3 regions of the Mycobacterium sp. E136 genome follow, and region 3 is predicted to be linked to each of the others. Evidence: predicted binding sites of a transcription regulator. Region 3 holds the regulator's gene; each other region holds the start of a gene.
The links. The regulator LexA, encoded in region 3, represses DNA repair genes until DNA is damaged. The targets are predictions, from matches to a motif close to CGAACANNTGTTCG.
Positions count from the first base shown of each region.

Region 1: a site for LexA is predicted at 3,149-3,162, ahead of cofD (2-phospho-L-lactate transferase). Genes of this name have one in related genera too.
Region 2: a site for LexA is predicted at 1,734-1,747, ahead of A5698_RS04205 (error-prone DNA polymerase). Genes of this name have one in related genera too.

Region 1 is NZ_LZJE01000381.1:5,321-12,293, forward strand. Features, by position in the region: gene A5698_RS25935 (NUDIX hydrolase) at 8-544, opposite strand; gene A5698_RS25940 (coenzyme F420-0:L-glutamate ligase) at 541-1,902, opposite strand; gene cofD (2-phospho-L-lactate transferase) at 1,899-2,918, opposite strand; gene A5698_RS25950 (WhiB family transcriptional regulator) at 3,368-3,628, shown strand; gene A5698_RS25955 (metallopeptidase family protein) at 3,638-4,060, opposite strand; gene A5698_RS25960 (DUF3499 domain-containing protein) at 4,218-4,637, shown strand; gene A5698_RS25965 (phosphomannomutase/phosphoglucomutase) at 4,709-6,133, shown strand; gene A5698_RS25970 (TobH protein) at 6,130-6,973, shown strand, end outside.
Region 2 is NZ_LZJE01000058.1:4,747-11,719, reverse strand. Features, by position in the region: gene A5698_RS04210 (HNH endonuclease signature motif containing protein) at 75-1,616, opposite strand; gene A5698_RS04205 (error-prone DNA polymerase) at 1,761-5,054, shown strand; gene A5698_RS04200 (MFS transporter) at 5,072-6,244, shown strand; gene A5698_RS04195 (nitroreductase family protein) at 6,241-6,888, shown strand; gene A5698_RS04190 (tRNA (cytidine(34)-2'-O)-methyltransferase) at 6,889-6,973, opposite strand, start outside.
Region 3 is NZ_LZJE01000099.1:5,366-12,338, forward strand. Features, by position in the region: gene A5698_RS07425 (LGFP repeat-containing protein) at 1-1,742, shown strand, start outside; gene lexA (transcriptional repressor LexA) at 1,739-2,434, opposite strand; gene A5698_RS07435 (LysM peptidoglycan-binding domain-containing protein) at 2,644-3,096, shown strand; gene nrdR (transcriptional regulator NrdR) at 3,265-3,735, shown strand; gene A5698_RS07445 (PhzF family phenazine biosynthesis protein) at 3,777-4,463, opposite strand; gene A5698_RS07450 (alpha/beta fold hydrolase) at 4,521-5,543, opposite strand; gene A5698_RS07455 (proteasome assembly chaperone family protein) at 5,610-6,599, opposite strand; gene sthA (Si-specific NAD(P)(+) transhydrogenase) at 6,734-6,973, opposite strand, start outside.

The sequences.
Region 1 (6,973 bases), on a different contig from region 3:
ACCGAAATCACCGATCGCGGGCGGCCGCCGCCAACTGGGTGAGGCCGAAATCGCAGTCGTCCGGCAGTGCGTCCAGCGGCCACCACCGCAGGTCCAAAGACTCGTCGCTGACCACGATCTCGGCGTCGGCGGGGGCGCGCACGATGAACTGCATGTCGAGGTGGCGGGTCGGCACCCCCAGCGAGCACGTGACGGGATGTACGTGCAACGCGGCCATCACCGGGTCGATCGTGAGGCCCTCGATGCCGGACTCCTCGGTGGCCTCCCGCAAGGCGGCGGCGACGACGTCGGAATCGGTTGGCTCACAATGCCCGCCGAGTTGCAGCCACCGTCCGAATCTCGGATGCAGGGTCAACAGCGCCCGTGTGCCGGTGTGGTCGAGCACCAGCGCCGATCCCGTCACGTGACCGGGTGCGCACTCGCGAAGACAGCCGTCGGCGCGGGCGGCCAGGAACGCCAGCACCGCATGTCGCAGAGTGTCCTGTGCGGGGTCCGGTGCGTGCCAACGGGTCAGCGTTGCGACGGCCGAAGCGTGCAGGCTCACTTGCGCACCAGCAGTCCGTCGGTCGGCACGGGAGTGCGCGGGCCGGGCGGTGTTTCATCCTCGGGATAGCCGATCGCGATCGCGCCCAACGGTTCCCAGTCGTCGGGCAGATCGAGTTCCTCACGGACGATGTCGGCGGCGAAGATCGTCGACCCGATCCAGCAGCTGCCGACGCCGCGGACGGCCAACGCCACCAGCAGCGCCTGCACCGCGGCGCCGACCGCGACTGTGAACATCGTGTGTTCGGCGGCGGTGCGGTCGGCGTCCGGATAGCTGTGCGCGCCGTCGGGCACCAGGAACGGGATGACGACTTCCGGTGCGTCGTAGAGGATCCGGCCGCGTTCGACGCGGCGTTCGACGACATCGGCGGGGCGCCCGTCAGCCGTGAGGTCGGCGCGCCACTTGTCCTTCATGCGGTCCAGCAATGCCGAGCGTCGGGTGCCGCCCTGTAACCACACGAACCGCACCGGCCGCGTATGGTGGGGAGCCGGCGCGGTGAGCGCTTCGCCGACAGCGGATTCGACGAGTTCCGGCGCCACCGGTTCGGCCGAGAACCGGCGTACCGACCGGCGCAACAGCTGCGCCTGGCTGCGGCCCAGCGCGATGGCCTCCTCGGTGCCGAGCCAGAACAGGTCTTCCCCGCCCGCCCGCACCAGACGGCGCGCGGTGGAACCGTCGTCGGGCAGCCGCAGCCCACGCACCACCGCGACCGGGATGTCGGTCAGCTTGCCCTTCACCAGATCCGCGGCCGCGGCGATCTCGTCGGCGACGGCGATCTCGGTGACGATCAGTTCGTTTCCGTGCCGGTCGACCGAACCGCCGTACCCGTGCAACACGGTCAGACCGGCGGCGCCGATGGCCACGTCGGTCTGCCCGTTGCGCCAAGCGCGACCCATTGTGTCGGTGACGACGACGCCGACCGTCACGCCCAGCCGTTCGCGCAACGCCGACTGCAGCGCCGCCGCGCTGGCGTCGGGATCGACCGGCAGCAGCGCGAGTTCCGCGGAGTCGACGTTCGAGCCGTCGACACCTGCGGCCGCCTGAACAAGACCGATCGCGTTCTCGGTGATCAGGGTGCGGCCCTTGCGTGCCAACACGCGCACCGCCTCGGCATCGATCAGCTTGCGCCGCAGCACGTCGCGTTGTTCGGGATCCATCGGCGCATCCACGATGCGGCCCTCACATTTCGACATCACCTTGCTGGTGACCACGAGGATGTCGTGGTCGCGCAGCCACGGTGCGGCCGCGGCGATCGATGCCGCGAGATCGTCACCGGGACGGAACTCGGGCAACCCCGAGACCGGCAGCAGTTCCACCGCGGCGGCGGTGCCGTGGTCACCGCGCGAAGGTTCGGTCATGGTTTCACGCCCGCCAGATCCATTCCCGCACAGACCATTTCACCGGTGGCGCCGGGATCGGTCATCAGCAGCGGCACCGCTCGGACGTCGACCCCTTCGATATCGGCGTGATCGCCCTCGTGCACCAACCAGCCATCGAGGATGCCGACCCCGGAGCGGGCGCCGTAGTGCCTGCCGACGGCTTCGGAGGTGCTCGGCACGCCGATCACCGACAGGCATTCGTCGGCCATGCCCCGCAACGGCTTTCCACCGATGATGGGGGAGTAGCCGATGACGGGCGCCGGGGTCGAGCGCAGTGCGCCTCGGATACCGGGCACCGCGAGGATCGCGCCGATGCTCACCACCGGGTTCGACGGTGCGATCAGGACGACATCGGCGGATTCGATCGCCTCCGCGACGCCGGGCCCCGCGGTGGCCTTGTCGGCGCCGACGAAAGCGAAGCTGTGGGTGGGCACTTTCGCGCGATAGCGCACCCACCACTCCTGGAAGTGGATCGCGCGTTTCTCGCCGGCGTACTCGCCGGGTCCGGGATCGGTGATGACGACGTGGGTTTCGCTGCGGTCGTCGCTGGCGGGCAGCAGCGTGGCCCCCGGTGCCCATCGCGTGCACAGCGCCTCGGTCACTTGCGACAGCGGATAACCGGCACGCAGCATCTGGCTGCGCACCAGATGTGTCGCCAGATCTCGGTCGCCGAGCCCGAACCAGTCCGGCTGTACTCCGTAGGCCGCGAGTTCCTCCTTGGCATGCCAGGTTTCGTTGCGATGCCCCCAGCCGCGTTCGGGGTCGATACCGCCGCCGAGGGTGTACATGCACGTGTCGAGGTCCGGGCAGATCCGCACGCCGAACATCCACGCGTCATCGCCCACATTGACCACTGCAGTCAGTTCATGCTCAGCAGTATCATCAGTCCCAGCAGCACCTTTCGCGCCAGCGAACTGACCGAGGCCCAAGAGCTGTTGCACGCCAAGCAGGAACCGGGCGCCACCGACGCCGCCGACCAGTACCGTGACCTTCACATCGACCGAGCGTAGGCCGTCCAATCGGATTGGGTACGGGCAGGAGTCGGCCCGGAACTGCGATGGATTCGGGTGTGATGGACACGCCGAGGTCACGACTCGCCGTAATTCGATCACGGAATGGTATGAATTCCTGTTCTAGAGCTTGACCAGGGCAGCTGACGCGTGTGTAATCACACCAGTGTCATTTCCCGGTAGGCCATCCGGTTCCGGTGCCGCAGACCGAGATTCGATCACTTGTTCGAATTGGAAGTGTCCTACAGATTCGTGGGGCGCTCATAGGGGATCAACGAGACCAGGTGAGGAGGCGGAAGATGTCTTTTGAGTACAGCGATCTCGATCGTTTGGCTCGGGTCGACGCCCGAGTCTTCAGCTCAGCAGACACAGCGCCGCACGCCCATTCGGAACCGGCACCGGTTGAGACGCCTCGGCGTCCGCAGTTGAGTCTGGTGCCCGATCCGATCGAAGTGGCGCCGGCACTGACACCCGAGGATGAGCTCTGGCAGGAGAAGGCGCTGTGCGCTCAAACCGACCCGGAGGCGTTCTTCCCGGAGAAGGGTGGCTCGACGCGCGAAGCCAAGCGGATCTGCCAGGGCTGCGAGGTGCGCGACGCGTGCCTGGAGTACGCCTTGGCGCATGACGAGCGCTTCGGCATCTGGGGCGGGCTGTCCGAGCGCGAGCGCCGCCGCCTCAAGCGCGGAATCATCTGAGCCGCGGGGTCAATCGTCGTCGATCGTCGGATCGATGACGGAGGGCTCGACGCCCAGAAAGGTGGCGACCTGAGCCACCAGGATTTCATGCAGAAGCTCTTCGAGTTCGACGGAATCCTTGGCCCGCCGCTCGATCGGTTTGCGGAACAGCACAATTCGCGCGCGTGTGGCGTTCCCCCTGACGTCCACGCCCGCCGGGATCAGCCGGGCCAGTGCGATCGGCCCGTCGGCGATCACCTCCGGCGGCCACTGCACACTGTCGGGATCCTTCGGCGCGATGCGCGGGATCTCGTCGACCGCCACATCCAGCGCCGCGAGCCGGTCCTGCCAACGCCGCTCGATCGGCTCGTAGGCCTCCAGCACCGCCATGTCGAACCTCTCGGCCCGACTGCGCCAGCCCGGCACCGTCGGGGGGAGTAACGGCCCGCGCATCTCGCGGCCCCGGCGCGAGCGCAGGTGTCCACGCTTGGCCACCGCTGGGGTGCTCCTTTCGTGCGGGATGAACTGGATCGTAACGGTTCGAGATCGGCCGTCCGCAGGCTGCGCGTGTCCGGCGGCAAGCGGAGTGCGGCCACGATAGCCTTCCGCTGTGAACGTTCCCCGTCGCTGTTGCCGGCCCGGGTGTCCGCACTATGCGGTCGCGACGCTGACATTCGTCTACGCCGACTCCACTGCGGTCGTCGGTCCCCTCGCGACGGTGGCCGAACCGCACTCTTGGGACCTGTGTGTCGTGCACGCCGGCCGCGTCACCGCCCCTCGCGGTTGGGAACTCGTGCGTCACGCTGGCCCGTTGCCTTCTCACCCCGACGAAGACGACCTGGTCGCGCTCGCGGATGCGGTCCGGGAGGGGCGTGATGTCGCTCCGCCGATCAACCGGGTGGCCACCGGGTTCTCCGACCCCGTCACCGGAACCCCGGGCGGTTCGCTGATGGCGCCGCCCGCCCGGCGACCGGAGTCGAACGGCCGCCGCCGAGGCCATCTGCGCGTACTGCCGGACCCCACGGACTAGACGGCCTGCACGTCTGCCCGGACGGTTAGGCTGGCGCCAGTAGTTGTCCGTGTCACAAGGAGTCCCTACCCGTGCGCTCTTCGCGCAAGCGCTCATCGCCGTCCCGGCCCGCCGCGGCGGTTCATCGCGTCATCAAGGCCTATGACGTGCGCGGCCTGGTCGGAACGGAACTCGACGAGCCGTTCGTCGCCGACGTCGGCGGCGCCTTCGCGCGCCTCGTCCGCGACGGCGCATCGCAAGTGGTCGTCGGCTACGACATGCGGGCCAGTTCGCCCGCACTGGCCGCGGCTTTCGCCGACGGGGTGACCGCGCAGGGCCTCGACGTGGTGCGGATCGGCCTCGCCTCGACCGACCAGTTGTACTTCGCGTCGGGCCTGCTGGACTGCCCAGGTGCGATGTTCACCGCCAGCCACAATCCGGCCGCCTACAACGGCATCAAGCTCTGCCGGGCCGGGGCCAAACCGGTGGGCAAGGACACCGGGCTGTCGACCATCGCCGACGAGGTGATCGCAGGTGTCCCCGGCTACGACGGCGCGCCCGGCACCCTCAGCGACCGCGACGTGCTGGCCGACTACGGCGAGTTTCTGCGCTCGCTGGTGAGCCTGGCCGACATGCGTCCGCTCAAGGTTGCCGTCGATGCGGGCAACGGCATGGCCGGCCACACCACCCCCGCGGTGCTGGGCCCGATCGCCCCGATCACGCTGGCGCCGCTGTACTTCGAACTCGACGGCACCTTTCCCAACCACGAGGCCAACCCCTTGGACCCGGCCAACCTGACCGATCTGCAGTCTCACGTCGTGCAGACCGGCGCCGACATCGGATTGGCCTTCGACGGCGACGCCGACCGGTGTTTCGTCGTCGACGAGAAGGGGCATCCGGTCTCGCCGTCAGCGGTGACCGCGTTGGTCGCCGCGCGGGAACTCGGCAGAGAGATCGGCGCCACGGTGATTCACAACCTGATCACCTCGCGGGCAGTGCCCGAACTGGTGACGGAGCGGGGCGGCACGCCCGTGCGCAGCCGCGTGGGCCACTCCTATATCAAGGCGCTGATGGCCGACACCGGAGCGATCTTCGGTGGCGAGCATTCGGCGCACTACTACTTCCGCGACTTCTGGGGCGCCGACTCCGGCATGCTCGCCGCGCTGCACGTGCTGGCCGCGCTCGGCGAACAAGACCGGCCGCTATCGGACATGATGGCCGACTACCAGCGCTACGAGGCGTCCGGCGAGATCAACTTCACGGTCACCGACGCCGAGCGATGTGTGGACGATGTGCTCAAGGCGTTCGGCACTCGGATCCATTCGATCGACCACCTCGACGGGGTGACCGTCGACCTGGGCGAGGGCACATGGTTCAACTTGCGGATGTCCAACACCGAGCCGTTGCTCCGGCTCAACGTGGAAGCCCGCAGCACCGACGAGGTCGACAAGATCGTCGGACAGGTCTCCGACACCGTGCGCGCGCGGGTGCCGTCGAATTCCGAGGTGGCGACGTGACTTCGGGTCCGTCCTCGGCCGCGACCATCGACCTCGACGACGTCGACGGCCTGCTCGGCGCCGACCGCGAGGGTCTGCTGCGCGCCGCCGCGATGGCCGGCGCACAGGTTCGCGCCACCTCCGCCGCGCTCGCGGAGGGCGAACTCGAATCGCTGCGCGCCGACGGGGCGCCCCGCACGGTGATCTGGGTTGCCGGGCGTGGCAACGCGGAGACGGCGGGATCGCTATTGGCGTCGGGCTGGGGGGCTTCGGTGGCCGCGCCCATCGTCGTCGCCGCAGAGGTGCCGCCGTGGATCGGTCCGCTCGACGTCCTCGTCGTCGCCGGCGACGACCCTGGCGATCCCGCGTTGGTGAACGCCGCCGCCACCGGAGTTCGACGCGGTGCCCGCGTGGCGGTCGTCGCACCGTACGAGGGGCCGCTGCGCGACGTCGCCGCGGGCAGGGCGGCGGTGCTGGCGCCGCGGATGTGGGTGCTCGACGAATTCGGATTCGTGCGCTACCTCGCCGCCGGCCTCGCGACGCTGGCCGTGGTCGATCCGACCATGCACGTCGACCTCGAGGCGCTGGCCGACGAACTCGACGCCGAGGCGCTTCGCAACAGCGCGAACCGCGAACTGTTCACCAACCCGGCCAAGACGCTGGCCGAGCGGATGGCGGACCGCGACGTGGTGCTGGCCGGCGACAGCGCGGCGACGCTGACGCTGGCTCGGCACTGTGCGGCGATTCTTCTGCGCATCGCCCAACGGGTGGTCGCCGCCGTGGGCTTCGGAGACGCGCTGGCCATGCTGAGAGCCGGTGCGTCGGTAGCGGATCGGGAGCGGTCGATCTTTCACGACGAAC
Region 2 (6,973 bases), on a different contig from region 3:
CAGCGTCTTCGACGAATCGGGAAGCGATTCGCTGGTTCCGGACCAGCCATCTTGGTGACCGCGAGATTGCCGAGTCAGAACGGCGGCGGGTCTTCTTCGACCGACACCTGCGGCGTGAGCGGAAAAGTGGTCTTTCCGCATTCCCTTCCGGCGAGATCATCCAGCAGGCGCTGATTGCGCTGACGCTCCGCTTCGATGGCCGCCGCGCGGTTCTGTTCGCGGGTTCGCTTGCGCCGCGGCATCTTCAAGCATCGAACCGCGTCGTCGAGCAGATCGACGCTCGGATCGATGACGGCGGGCGCGGTTTCCCGGCACAGCGACGGGAAAAGCAGCCTGCTGCCCGGATGGGTCGTGTACTTCTGCCCGGCGGGTGAGAGCCAGTCGACGCTTCCGTCGGGGTGTTGCCGATCGCGCCATCCGAGGAACGTCTTGTAGAGATGATGAGTTCTACACAGGCACTTGAGGTTCGACGCCTGCGTCGCTCCCCGCGGATACGGGACCGTGTGGTCGATGTCGCATTGAGTGGCGGGCCTGTCGCAGTTCGGGAAGCGGCACGTCAGATCGCGGCAGCGGACGAACCACGCCAGCGCCGACGAGGGAACCCGCCCCTTCTCCGGCGGCGCATCCCCGGGATGCCTGACGGGTCGGCGCTTGGCGACCGCCAGCTTGGCGGCCACGATCGGTGCCGGCACTACTCCGCGACCTATCACAAACCCCGGCCCCGTCTCGGCCGCCCCACCGAGCGTGGGATCGTCGGCCTCGATCGGTTCGACGGGCTTGTCGCCGTCCAATTCGGCCGGGGTCGCGTCATCGAGCGTGTCCTCGCTCGCCACGACGTGCACTACGACGCCGCCGACGGAGATGCCCGCGGCCGGGCATTCTTTCGATCCGCACTCACACGGCAGCGTCTGGGCGCCATCGAACGCGGCGGCAACGGCATCGGCGCGGCGCTGTTCCTTTGTGCGAGGATCATTTTCGCACACCGTCGCGGCCATGGCGTCGAGCCGTTGGTCGATGAACTCGCCGTGATGGGCGAACACCGTCGCTTCGACATACGCGACACCCGAGCCGTCCCCGCTGTCTTTGACCTCGATGTAGCGGCTGCGCGAACTGTTCTCGGCACGGCGCACCGCAGCGGGGTCGAAGCGGTCGACCCAGTAGTCGATCGCGTTGTGCATCTTCAGCGCTGACAGTGCCGTCCATCCCTCGACATGCGCGGCGATCGCGGCGTCGACCTTGGCAAGCGCGTCACAGTCTTGGATCAGGTACGTCCGAAACACGATGGCGGCGACGATGCGGTAGGTGATGGTGCCGGTCAGAAACACCGCGTTCGTTCGAGGCAGCCGGTCGCGCAGGGCGATCGCGATCTCCAGTTGGGACGCCGCGACTCCGATCGACACCTGCTGGGCAGGGGCGATCTCAGCGGCGACGGCGGCGTAGTTGTCGATGATCCACTGCTCGCGATCGGCCGAACCGTCGACGGCATACATTCGATCCAGCACGGCGACGGCCGCCGAGAGCCTGCGCGCGCACGCGGCGTTCTCGATGCGCGCCCATGCACCGGCTGCTTCGGCACCTCTGGCGCCGTCGGCCGCCTCCACCAACTGATCGAACATATGAACGAATCTAGTCGGCTCCACTGACATCGGAAAGGTTGTTTTGCCAGCCTTTGGATGAACCTGATGTTTGGGATAACCAGCGCTTTTGCCGAAATTTCGACCGATCGGGCGGTTCGAACACAAGTTCGATACACTGCACACATGGGCTGGCATCTCGGCCCGCCGAGCTGGGCGGAAATGGAGCGGGTGCTCAACGGCAAACCGCGCCGTGCGGGCTGGCCGATCGACGAGCAGCTCGGCGACGGTGGCGACAGCCCCGCCTGGTCCAGCAAGCGGGGGGAGTACCAACCGCTCGACGTGGAGCGGCCCACATCGACGGTGCCCTACGCCGAACTGCACGCCCATTCGGCGTATAGCTTCCTCGACGGCGCCAGCACCCCGGAAGAACTGGTCGAAGAAGCGGTTCGGCTCGACCTGCGGGCGATCGCGCTCACCGACCACGACGGTCTCTACGGTGTGGTGCGCTTCGCCGAGGCCGCCAAGGAACTCGACATGTCGACGGTGTTCGGCGCCGAACTGTCCCTTGGCGGCGGCGACCGGACCGAAGACCCCGACCCGCCCGGCCCGCACCTGCTGGTGCTGGCACGCGGGCCCGAGGGCTACCGGCGGCTGTCTCGCGAACTCGCGAAGGCGCACCTGGCCGGCGGCGAGAAGGGCAAACTGCAATACGACTACGACGCATTGACCGAAGCGGCCGGCGGACACTGGCACATCCTCACCGGCTGCCGCAAAGGGCATGTCCGGCAAGCGCTTTCTGAAGGCGGGCCGGAAGCGGCAAGCCAAGCACTCGCCGATCTCGTCGACCGCTTCGGCCGCAACCGGGTCAGCGTCGAGCTCACCCACCACGGGCATCCCTGCGACGACGAACGCAACGCCATCCTGGCCGAGCTGGCACCCCGGTTCGGCCTGAGCGTGGTCGCGACCACCGCCGCCCATTTCGCCGAACCCTCGCGGGGGCGACTGGCCATGGCGATGGGTGCGATCCGCGCCCGCCACTCGATGGACGAAGCCGCCGGATACCTTGCGCCGCTGGGCGGTTCGCATCTGCGCTCCGGTGCGGAGATGGCGCGGCTGTTCGCCGACCGGCCCGAGGTGGTGACCGCCGCGGCCGAACTCGGCGAGCAGTGCGCGTTCGGGCTCGCCCTGATCGCACCGCAGCTACCGCCGTTCGACGTCCCCGAGGGCCACACCGAGGACAGTTGGCTGCGCCACCTGGTCATGACGGGGGCCCGCAACAGGTACGGCCCACCTCAGCGGGCGCCCCGGGCCTACGCACAGATCGAACACGAGCTGAAAGTCATTGAACAACTGACGTTTCCCGGCTACTTCCTGGTGGTCCACGACATCACCCGATTCTGCAAGGAGAACGGCATCCTGGCCCAGGGCAGGGGATCGGCGGCCAACTCGGCGGTCTGTTATGCGCTCGGGGTCACCAACGTTGACCCGGTCGCCAACGAACTGCTCTTCGAACGGTTCCTGTCGCCGGCGCGCGACGGCCCACCGGACATCGACATCGACATCGAATCGGACCTGCGGGAGAAGGCCATCCAGTACGTCTACGACCGCTACGGCCGCGACTACGCCGCCCAGGTGGCCAACGTCATCACCTACCGCGGCCGCAGCGCGGTGCGCGATATGGCCCGCGCACTGGGCTTCTCGCAAGGTCAGCAGGACGCCTGGAGCAAGCAGCTCGGTCAGTGGGGCAACCTCGCCGAGGCGCCGCACACCGAAGACATTCCCGAGCAGGTCATCGACCTGGCCAAGCAGATATCCAACCTGCCCCGGCACATGGGCATCCACTCCGGCGGCATGGTCATCTGCGACCGGCCCATCGCCGACGTATGTCCGGTCGAATGGGCCCGCATGGAGAACCGCAGCGTCCTGCAGTGGGACAAGGATGATTGCGCGGCAATCGGTTTGGTGAAGTTCGACATGCTCGGCCTCGGCATGCTCTCGGCGCTGCACTACTGCATCGACCTGGTGCGCGAGCACAAGGGCATCGACGTCGACCTGGCGAAACTGGACCTGTCCGAGCCCGCCGTGTACGAGATGCTGCAGAAGGCCGACTCCGTCGGCGTGTTCCAGGTGGAGTCACGCGCCCAGATGGCCACGCTGCCACGGCTCAAGCCCCGCGTGTTCTATGACCTGGTCGTCGAGGTCGCGCTGATCCGGCCCGGCCCGATCCAGGGCGGGTCGGTGCACCCGTACATCAAGCGCCGCAACGGTGAAGAGGCCGTCACCTACGACCACCCGTCGATGGAACCGGCCCTGCACAAGACGTTGGGGGTGCCGCTGTTCCAGGAACAGCTCATGCAACTCGCCGTGGACTGCGCGGGTTTCTCCGCCGCCGAGGCCGACCAACTGCGCCGCGCGATGGGGTCGAAGCGGTCGACCGAACGGATGCGCCGGCTGCGGGGCAGGTTCTACGACGGTATGCGTCAGCGCCACGGCATCACCGGCGAAACCGCCGACCGCATCTACGAGAAACTGGAGGCCTTCGCGAATTTCGGCTTCCCCGAGAGCCATTCGTTGAGCTTCGCATCGCTGGTGTTCTACTCGTCGTGGTTCAAGCTGCATCACCCCGCCGCGTTCTGCGCCGCGCTGCTGCGGGCACAGCCGATGGGCTTCTACTCGCCGCAGACCCTGGTGGCCGACGCCCGCCGCCACGGTGTGATCGTGCGCGGCCCCGACGTCAACGCCAGCCTGGCGCACGCGACCTTGGAAGACACCGGGAACGCGGTCAGGTTGGGGCTCGGCGCCGTTCGGCACATCGGCGACGAACTGGCCGAGCAGCTCGTCGAGGAACGAAACGCCAACGGCGCGTTCGCTTCCCTGCTGGACCTGACGCAGCGGGTGCAACTGTCCGTGCCGCAGACCGAGGCGCTGGCCACCGCGGGGGCGCTGGGCTGCTTCGGCATCACCCGGCGCGAAGGGTTGTGGGCTGCGGGCGCGGCCGCCACTCAGCGACCCGATCGGCTGCCGGGAGTGGGCGCGTCGTCGCACGTTCCCTCGCTGCCCGGTATGACCGAGCTCGAGCTCGCCGCCGCCGACGTCTGGGCCACCGGGGTATCGCCCGACAGCTACCCGACCCAGTTCCTCCGCGAGGACCTCGACGCCCTCGGCGTCATCCCCGCAAGCCGGTTGCTCGACGTGCCCGACGGCTCCCGGGTCTTGGTGGCCGGGGCCGTGACGCACCGGCAGCGGCCGGCTACCGCCCAGGGCGCCACCTTCCTCAACCTCGAGGACGAGACCGGGATGGTCAACGTCATCTGCTCGCGCGGGGTGTGGGCGCGGCACCGCAAGCTGGCGCAGACGGCTCCGGCGCTGTTGGTCCGCGGTCAGGTGCAGAACGCCACCGGGGCCGTCACCGTGGTCGCCGAGCGGATGGGCAAGCTCACCCTGGCAGTCGGCTCCAAGTCTCGCGACTTCCGCTAACCCGCTACGGTTGAGCCGTGCGCCGACCCGTCTACGTCCTCGTCGGTGCGGGCACCGCGCTGATCGCCTGCTGCTATGGATTCGGGCGGTTCTCCTACGGACTGTTCGGGCCGGTGTTCGGGGAAACCTTCGGCCTCAGTTCCACCATCGCCGGCGTGATCGGGGCGGGCAGCTACATCGGCTACTGCGCCGCGATCACCGCCAGCCTGCTGCTCACCGACCGCGTCGGGCCGCGCCGGGTTGCGGTAGCCGCCGGAGTCGTTGCCACGCTGGGCATTTCGATCATCGCGCTGGCACCGTCGGCCTGGGCTCTCGCGGTCGGGGTGCTGATCGCCGGATGCAGCACCGGGATCGTCTCGCCGCCACTGGCGGCGGCGGTCGCCCAGAATGTGCCGCCTGCCACGGCGGACCGTGCGCAGACCGTGGTCAACGGCGGCACGGGCATCGGTGTGGTGCTGTCAGCGCCGATCGCGCTGCTGCTGTTGAGTCACTGGCGCGCGGCGTGGGTGGTGTACGCGGCGGTGTCGGCGGCCGTGACGGTCTGGGTGTTACTTGCCGTGCCCGCCAACTCACGGCGCGCCGCGAAGCGGGTCGATCCGTTCTGGCGCCCAGGCACTTTCGGCTTGCTGCTGGCCTCGCTGCTGACGGGCGTCGGCAGCGTCGCGGTGTGGACGTTCGGCCGCGGCCTGATCACCACGGTCGGCGGGGCAGACGCGACGCGCTCGTCGTTGTTGTGGATCGTCATCGGCGCGGCAGGCATTGCCGGTGCGTTCGCCGGTGACGCGGTGCAGCGGATCGGCCTGCGGCGGGCGTGGGTGGCCGCGACCGTGACGATGGCCGTGGCGACGGCTTCGTTGGCCGCCGCGCCGGCCAACCTCGTGGTGATGATCGTCGCCGCGACCCTCTTCGGTGGCGCCTACATCGCGTTGACGGGCCTGGCATTGCTGTGGAGTGCGCGGTTGTACCCCGACAGCACCTCGTCGGGGGTCGGCCTGTCGTTTTTTACCATCGCCGCCGGTCAAGCTCTCGGCGCTCCCATCGCCGGCGCGCTCATCGACATGGTCGGTGGCAGAACCGCATTCGTGTCGATCGCCGCGGTCGGCCTGTGTGCGCTCGCCGTACGCCCGGTAGAGACAACGCCCGCTGCGCGAAACACTGCGCCATGGGGCGAATGTAGTCTCGAAAAATGACGTTGAACCTCTCCGCCGACGAAGTGCTGACCACCACCCGATCGGTGCGCAAGCGGCTCGATTTCGAGAAGCCGGTACCGCGTGAGTTGCTGCTGGAGTGTCTCGAGCTCGCCATCCAGGCCCCGACCGGATCGAACAGCCAGGCGTGGCAGTGGGTGTTCGTCGACGACCCCGAGAAGAAGACGGCGCTCGCCGAGATCTACCGCAACAGCTGGAAGATGTACCGCACGATGCCCGAGCCCGAATACGCCGAGGGCGACAGCCGCGGAGAGCGGCGCCAGGCCGTGGTGTCGTCGGCCGAATACCTCGCCGAGAACATGGAAAAGGCGCCGTGGCTGCTGATCCCGTGCCTCGAAGGGCGATGCGACGGCGTGCCCGGCGCCGTCAGCGCCAGCTTCTGGGGTTCACTTCTGCCCGCGGCGTGGAGTTACATGCTGGCGTTGCGCTCGCGCGGACTCGGCTCGGCGTGGACCACGCTGCATCTGCTCGGCGAGGGCGAGAAGCAGGCCGCCGACGTGCTCGGCATCCCGCACGACCAGTACAGCCAGGGTGGGCTGTTCCCGATCGCCTACACCAAGGGCACCGACTTCCGCCCGGCCAAGCGGCTGCCCGTCGAGCAGATCGCGCACTTCAACACGTGGTGATCAGGTCGCGCCGCTGAACCCGTGCTGACGCCACGCCTCGTACACGGCGACGGCGGCCGCGTTCGACAGGTTCAGTGAGCGTCGG
Region 3 (6,973 bases):
CTACCATGGACGACGGCCCCGGGCGTGCCCCGGGCAGCTTCAACGTCACGTTCAGCGCCAGTGACAACCCGGTGATCTTCTGGACGCCCGACACCGGCGCGCGGGTGGTCCGCGGACCGATCAACGCCGCGTGGGACAAGTTGGGCGGGTCCACCGGAACGCTTGGTGTGCCGGCCGACGACGAGTCGTACCGCGGTGATCTCGTCACCCAGAAGTTCACGGGCGGCGAGATCACCTACAACACTCGCGACAAGAAGTTCACCACCGTGCCGCCCGATCTCGCGGGACAGTTGGCGGACCTGCAGGTACCGGGTGATGCCACTTCCGCGATCAACGCGGCGCGCCGTGCGGCAGGCGGCCCACTGGGGCCGTTGGGCGCCGCGGAGGGGCCCGCGTATCCGATCGGCAAGGATGGCTTGGGCCAGAACTTCGCCGGCGGCAAGATCTTCTACAGTCCGCAGACAGGCGCGCGAGTCGTCACCGGTCAGGTCCTGGCCAAGTACGAGAGCCTCGGCGGCCCCGAAGGAGACCTCGGGTTCCCGGTCTCCAGCGAGAGCGACGGCGGATTGCCCACCGCCAGCCGCATGTCCCGTTTCGCCGCCGATGACAAGCCGGTGATCTTCTGGACGCCCGACTACGGCGCGGTACTGGTGCGCGGCGCGATGAGTGCGGCCTGGGACAAGCTCGACGGCGCGGAGGGCACGCTCGGCGCGCCGATGGCCGACCAGACCGAGAAGGGTGACGTCGTCACGCAGCGGTTCAGCGGTGGGGTCGTCTCCTGGAATCGCAAGACCGGCGAGTTCAGCACCGAACCACCCAATCTCGCCGGGGAGCTCGCCGGCCTCGAGGTGCCTGCCGAGCAGAAGTCCGAAACGCCGGGCACTCAACGCTCATCGGATTCCGGCGGAGACAGGAACTGGTTCACCTTCAGCTGGTGGTGGCTGCTGGTGATCGTGCCGGTGATCGTGTTGGTCGGCCTGGTCGCGTTCGCGACGATGCGCAACAGGCGCCGCCCGGATGTCGATCGCCCGGGAGCGGTCGACGGCCGGTACGACGACACGTACGGCTCCGACGCCGAACACGCCTACGCCACACCGGGTTCGGACGAACACCTGTCCAACGGTGGGGATCCGTCGGCCGCGATGTTCGGCGATCGGTACGCCACAGAGGGTTTGGGGGCCCTTTCCGCACCGGGGGAGTCGGCCGACTCGCCGGGTAGCCCGTGGGAGGCGCCGTCCCAGAGCTTCGGCGAGCCTTCGGAATCGGCCGGCATCGGTGAAGACGAGGAGAACCCCGACAACGTCGACACCGCGCCCACACGCATTCCGGCCTCGGAGGAAGCCGCGATCGCTGCGGGGCGTCTGACTGCCGGCCACGACGAGACGACCGGCGAGCACGATGAGCCTGACGAATTCGATACCGCGGCCGAAGACCTCGATGTCACCGAAGACGTCGATGTCCCGGCCGAGCCGAGTGAACCCGCACCGCGACAACGGGATTCGCTGACCGACACGGGCCGCCACGCAAGGATCGTCATAGACGAACCCGAGGTACCCAGCCCCGCCTTCCGGTTACCGGTCGGCGGTTCAGGGGAGGCGCCCGAGGGATATCCGATCAAGGCGGACACCCAGTCGGGTCGCTACTGGCTGCCCACCGCCGCCGACTACGACGAGGTAGACGCCGAGATCTGGTTCTCGAGTGAGGAATTCGCCCGGACGAACGGATTCGTCCGCGCCGACTAGATCTTCCGGATGACGGTGACGACCTTGCCCAGCACCGCGGCGTCGTTACCGGGGATCGGATCGAACGCCGGATTGTGCGGCATCAGCCAGACCTGGCCGCGCGTGCGTTTGAAGGTCTTGACTGTGGCTTCGCCGTCGATCATCGCGGCCACGATGTCGCCGTTGTCGGCGACGTTCTGCTGACGCACGACCACCCAGTCGCCGTCGCAGATCGCGGCGTCCACCATGGAGTCGCCGACGACCTTGAGCAGGAACAGCGAGCCTTCGCCGACCAGTTCGCGCGGCAGCGGGAAGACGTCCTCGACGGCCTCCTCGGCCAGGATCGGCCCGCCGGCGGCGATGCGTCCCAGCACAGGCACGAACGTCGGCTCCGGTAGCGCGTCGGAGCCGGCGACATCGGTGCCGACGATCGGCGTCACATGGTCGTCGGCGCCGCGGACGTCGACGGCGCGCGGCCGGTTGGGGTCGCGGCGCAGATAGCCCTTGCGCTCCAACGTGCGCAGTTGGTGGGCGACCGAAGAGGTGGAGGTCAATCCGACCGCGTCGCCGATCTCCCTGATGCTCGGGGGATAGCCGCGACTGGTGACCGAGGCGCGGATCACGTCGAGGATGGTGCGCTGGCGTTCGGTGAGCCCCGGGTCCAGGGTTCGGGCCGCGCCGGCGCCTTCCGGGTTATCGCTGCTCGAGTCCATGCCGCCGAATGTAACCCGCGACATCCGATTAATCAAACATTTGTTCGAGGCGTGTCGCCCCGGTGCGGCCTGCGCGATTCCAAGGCGATTTTTTGTCGGTGGCCCGATTTATCGTTTCACAACAGTTCGATCACACGTTCTATCTTTCGAACATGTGATCGAGTATGTTCGAACACAAGAGCGAAGGCAGCGGACCGGAAGGCAGGAAGATGACCGTACTCGACACCCACGAATTTCCGCCCACGCGCGTGGTCAGCACCGGTTACCGGCCGGTTCGCGCCCGTCGGCGGCCCTCCACGGTCCGACCGGCAGGGGCCGCGGTGCGTTATCGCGGAACCGGCGTGATGATGTCGCGTGCTTCGCACCGGCGTCGGCCGATCACCCCGGTCACCACGGTGCTGCTGTCCCTGGTGGCGGCGGGAATCACGGTGTGGCTCGGCCTCGTCGCACAGTTCGGCGGCGTGGTGGGGACCACCTCGGCCGCGGTGCCGAGCCGGCTCGCGGTGGTGCAGGTCCAGTCAGGGGAGAGTCTGCAGCAGGTGGCGCTGCGGGTGGCGCCCGACGCTCCCGTGGGCCAGGTGATGGACCGGATCCGCGAGCTCAACCAGCTCGACTCGTCGTCGGTCGATGCCGGGCAGACGCTGATCGCCCCGGTCGGCTGACGTCAGAGTCGCCGGCAAACGACTTGGTGCGCAGGCGTGTTCACCGACAGATCGCTCAGATCGCTCGACTACGTGCCGTTCAGCGCGGTGCTGGGCCATCGCAACCCCTCGCAGGTACGCTCGGAGAGGTTCGAGTTGGTCGTTTGTTGGCGCGGCGAAGGAGCGGTGATGCACTGTCCGTTCTGTCGTCACCCGGATTCGCGCGTGGTGGACTCGCGTGAAACCGATGAGGGCCAGGCCATCCGGCGCCGCCGGTCCTGTCCGGAATGCGGTCGTCGGTTCACCACGGTGGAGACCGCCGTTCTGGCCGTCGTCAAGCGCAGCGGCGTCACCGAGCCGTTCAGCCGCGAGAAGGTCATCAAAGGAGTGCGCCGCGCCTGCCAGGGCAGCCAGGTCGACGAGGACGCGTTGAACCTGCTGGCACAGCAGGTTGAGGACGCCGTGCGCGCCTCGGGATCGCCCGAGGTGCCCAGCCACGAAGTCGGCCTCGCCATCCTCGGGCCGCTACGCGATCTCGACGAGGTCGCCTACCTGCGCTTCGCCTCGGTGTATCGCGGGTTCACGTCGGCCGAGGACTTCGAGCGGGAGATCGAGGACCTGCGGGCGCATCGAAACTCACCGCAACCCACGGCCAGCTGAGCCGACCGGGTTGTCTGGCAACCTACGGCACGGTGTGTTGGTCAGTCGATCTGCTTGATGCCGTCGCTGACCACGCGACCGGCGACGCGTACCCAGCCCTCGGGGCTCCACTCGGTGTAGATGTGTGAACCCTTGCCCTGCACGATCCTCAGGTCGCGACTCAGGTAGTCGGTGATCCGCACGGCGGCGGCGCCGGTGGCTTCGTCCTCGGGCACGCCGAGGTCGGTCGCGAACATCCGGGACCGCAGCTCACCCTTGTCCCTGTCGGTCCACGTCCACACGTAGTGGTTGATGTCGTCGGGATAGTCCGACGGGTCGAGGGCGAGAAGCTCGTCCACCGAGCCGGTGTCGTGGATGGCGAATTCGGGTGCCCACTCCGCGCGGGCCTGAACAGAGGTGAGGTCGTCGCTGTAGGCGATCTGGACGATGCCGGCGGGAACGCGCAAGGTGTGCACGGGCGCGCCCTGCTCGCGGAGCCACCACGCCGCGCCGACGGTGGGATGTCCGGCGAAGGGCAGTTCGACGGCCGGCGTGTAGATGCGTGCGTGTGCTGTGTTCGTGCCGGGGGCCGGCAGATCGACGAATATGGTTTCGCTGTAACCCAATTGGGTTGCGATCCGCTGGTGATCATTCGAGTCGACGGTGCTGGCGTCGACGACACCGAGAGGGTTTCCGTGGTTGCCGTCAGGGTCGGTGAAGACTCGCAACACCGTCACGTCGATGGCCATGGGGCCGATGCTACTTGCTATCGGCGTGAGGGTGGCGCGGTCGCGGTGGGTGGGAGATCAGGTCGCGCTGCGCTCGTCGGTGCCCATCGCGTCGAGCACCGCGACCCGCGTGTCGGCCGAACCGGAGATCGCGTTCTCGGTGATCCCCGCCCGCAGCAGCCCGCGCAAATACTCCTGGTCGTAGACCGCCGGTTCGGTGCCGTCGATGAACTTCTCGACCACCTCGACGAAGCGTTCGGGGTCGTCGTGGAACGGGAAATGGCCGGAGCCGTCGAAGATTTCCAATTGCGACCCCGGCATCGCTGCGTGGGCCATCCGCGCGTGGCTGACGGGGATCACGGCGTCGCAGCTGCCCCAGATCAGCTGAACCGGAACCGATTGTGTCAGATAGCAGCGATCCAGCATGGTCACCACCTGGCCGCGCCAATCGACGACCGCGCGCAGCGTCCGCGCGAACGCCGAAGACGCCGTCGGCTCGGGAAGATCGTTGAGGATGCGCAACACCTGAGGCAGATCGCGACCGAGGCCGGTCGATCCGATCACCCCGCCGGCGACGCGGCCCACCACCTGTAATGCGGGCAGCACGAACGGCAGCCGCAGCAGCGCCAGCGCCTCACTGCCCATCGGCAGCGAGGCGAACCGCAGCGCGATGTTCACATCACGCGTGACCCCGCCGGCGCCGACGAGGATGAGCCGGTCGACGAGCTGGGGGAACTGGTAGGCGAACTGCATGGCCACCCCGCCACCGAGCGAATGGCCGATCACGGTGACGTGGTCGATGTCGAGCACGCTCAACAGGTCGCGCATTCCGTTGGCGTAGGCGGCGACCGAATAGTCCGCGCGCGGCTTGTCGGATTTGCCGTGGCCCAACAGGTCCGGCGCGATGACCGTGAATCGCTGAGCAAGCTTCGACTGGACCGTCTCCCACGTGGTGGAGTTGTCGCCGATGCCGTGGATCAGCAGGATCGCCGGTCCGGAGCCCGCCACGCGGTACGCGCGCCGGTATCCGTGGATGGTGCGAAACTGCAGGACGGGCGTCAGATCCCGCACGGGGCGAAGGTTCGGCTTTCGCGGCGCCATTGCGCCAACTTAGCGGGCCGCCGTCAACCTCGCGCCTCGAGTCGCCCATTCACCGGGCGACGTTCGTCATCCGGCGTCGTCGCCGTCCTCGAAGCGGTCCTTGCCCTTCTTCTCGGCTTGCTGGGCGAGGAACCGCTCGAATTCGGCGCCGAGCTCTTCTCCGCTGGGCAGGTCCTCGTCGCTGGCCAGCAGCGACCGGTTCTCCTGGGCCGTCATGTACGCGTCGTACTGGCGCTCGAGGGCCGCAACGACCTGCGCGACCTCGGGGCTCTGCTCGACCTGCTCGTTGATCTTTGTGAGCACCTCCGCGCCCGCCGCGACCAGCGCCTCGAGCGGGAACTGCAGCGACGCGTTCCTGGCGACCTCGGCCAGCAACGCCTCGGCCGCCGCGGGATAGTCGGTCTGCGCCAGATAGTGCGGCACGTGGACGGTGAAGCCGACGACCTCGTGCCCGTGCTGCGACATCCGGAACTCGAGCAGGTTGGACACGCTCGCGGGGACTTGCACTTCGCCGATCCACGGCTGGTGATCGGAAATCAGTTCCTTGTCGCTGGAGTGCGCGGTCATCGTGATGGGACGGGTGTGCGGCACCGCCATCGGAATGGTGCCCAGGCCCACGACGCGGCGCACACCGAGCTGTTCGGCCAGCAGCCGCACGGCGGTGATGAACCGCTCCCAACGCAGGTCCGGTTCCATGCCCGCCAGAAGCAGGAACGGGGTTCCGACGCTGTCACGCATCGCGTACAGGTTGAGCTCGGGGTCCTCGTAGTTGGTGAAATGGTCGGTCTTGAACGTCATCAACGGGCGCCGTGACCGGTAGTCGAGCAGCTCGTCGATCGCGAACGACGCCACCAACTCGGTGTCGAGGGTGTCCTTCAGATGCTGGGCGGCCAGCCGGATGGCGCGCCCGGCGTCGGAGAAGCCTTCGAGGGCGTGGATGAGCACCGGCCCGCGGCCGTCCTTGGACGACAGCTGGGGCGCGGGGAACTCCAACTCGTACATGCCTGATTGGTCAGGCTGGTAGTGCTGCTCCGGGTTACCAGCGTTGTCAGCCATGAGCCTCGCCTCCTCGCAGTGGTGCCAGACCGTGAACGTCTTCTTACAGTGACAACTAGTCTCGCGCACGTTGCGTTCCCACTGCCCGGCATCCCATGCCCGAAGCGACGAAATTGTTTGCCGAGATCGGCCGGTCAGGTGCGGAACTGGTTGAGTGCGCGCAGTTTGTTCATCACGTCCAGCGCCGCGACCTTGTAGGCCTCGGAGAAGGTGGGGTAGTTGAACACCGCGTCGACAAGATATTCGACGGTCCCGCCGCACCCCATCACCGCTTGGCCGATGTGCACCATCTCGGTGGCACTGGTGCCGAAGATGTGCACGCCGAGCAGCTTGAGGTCGTCGGTGGACACCAGCAGCTTGAGCATGCCGTACGA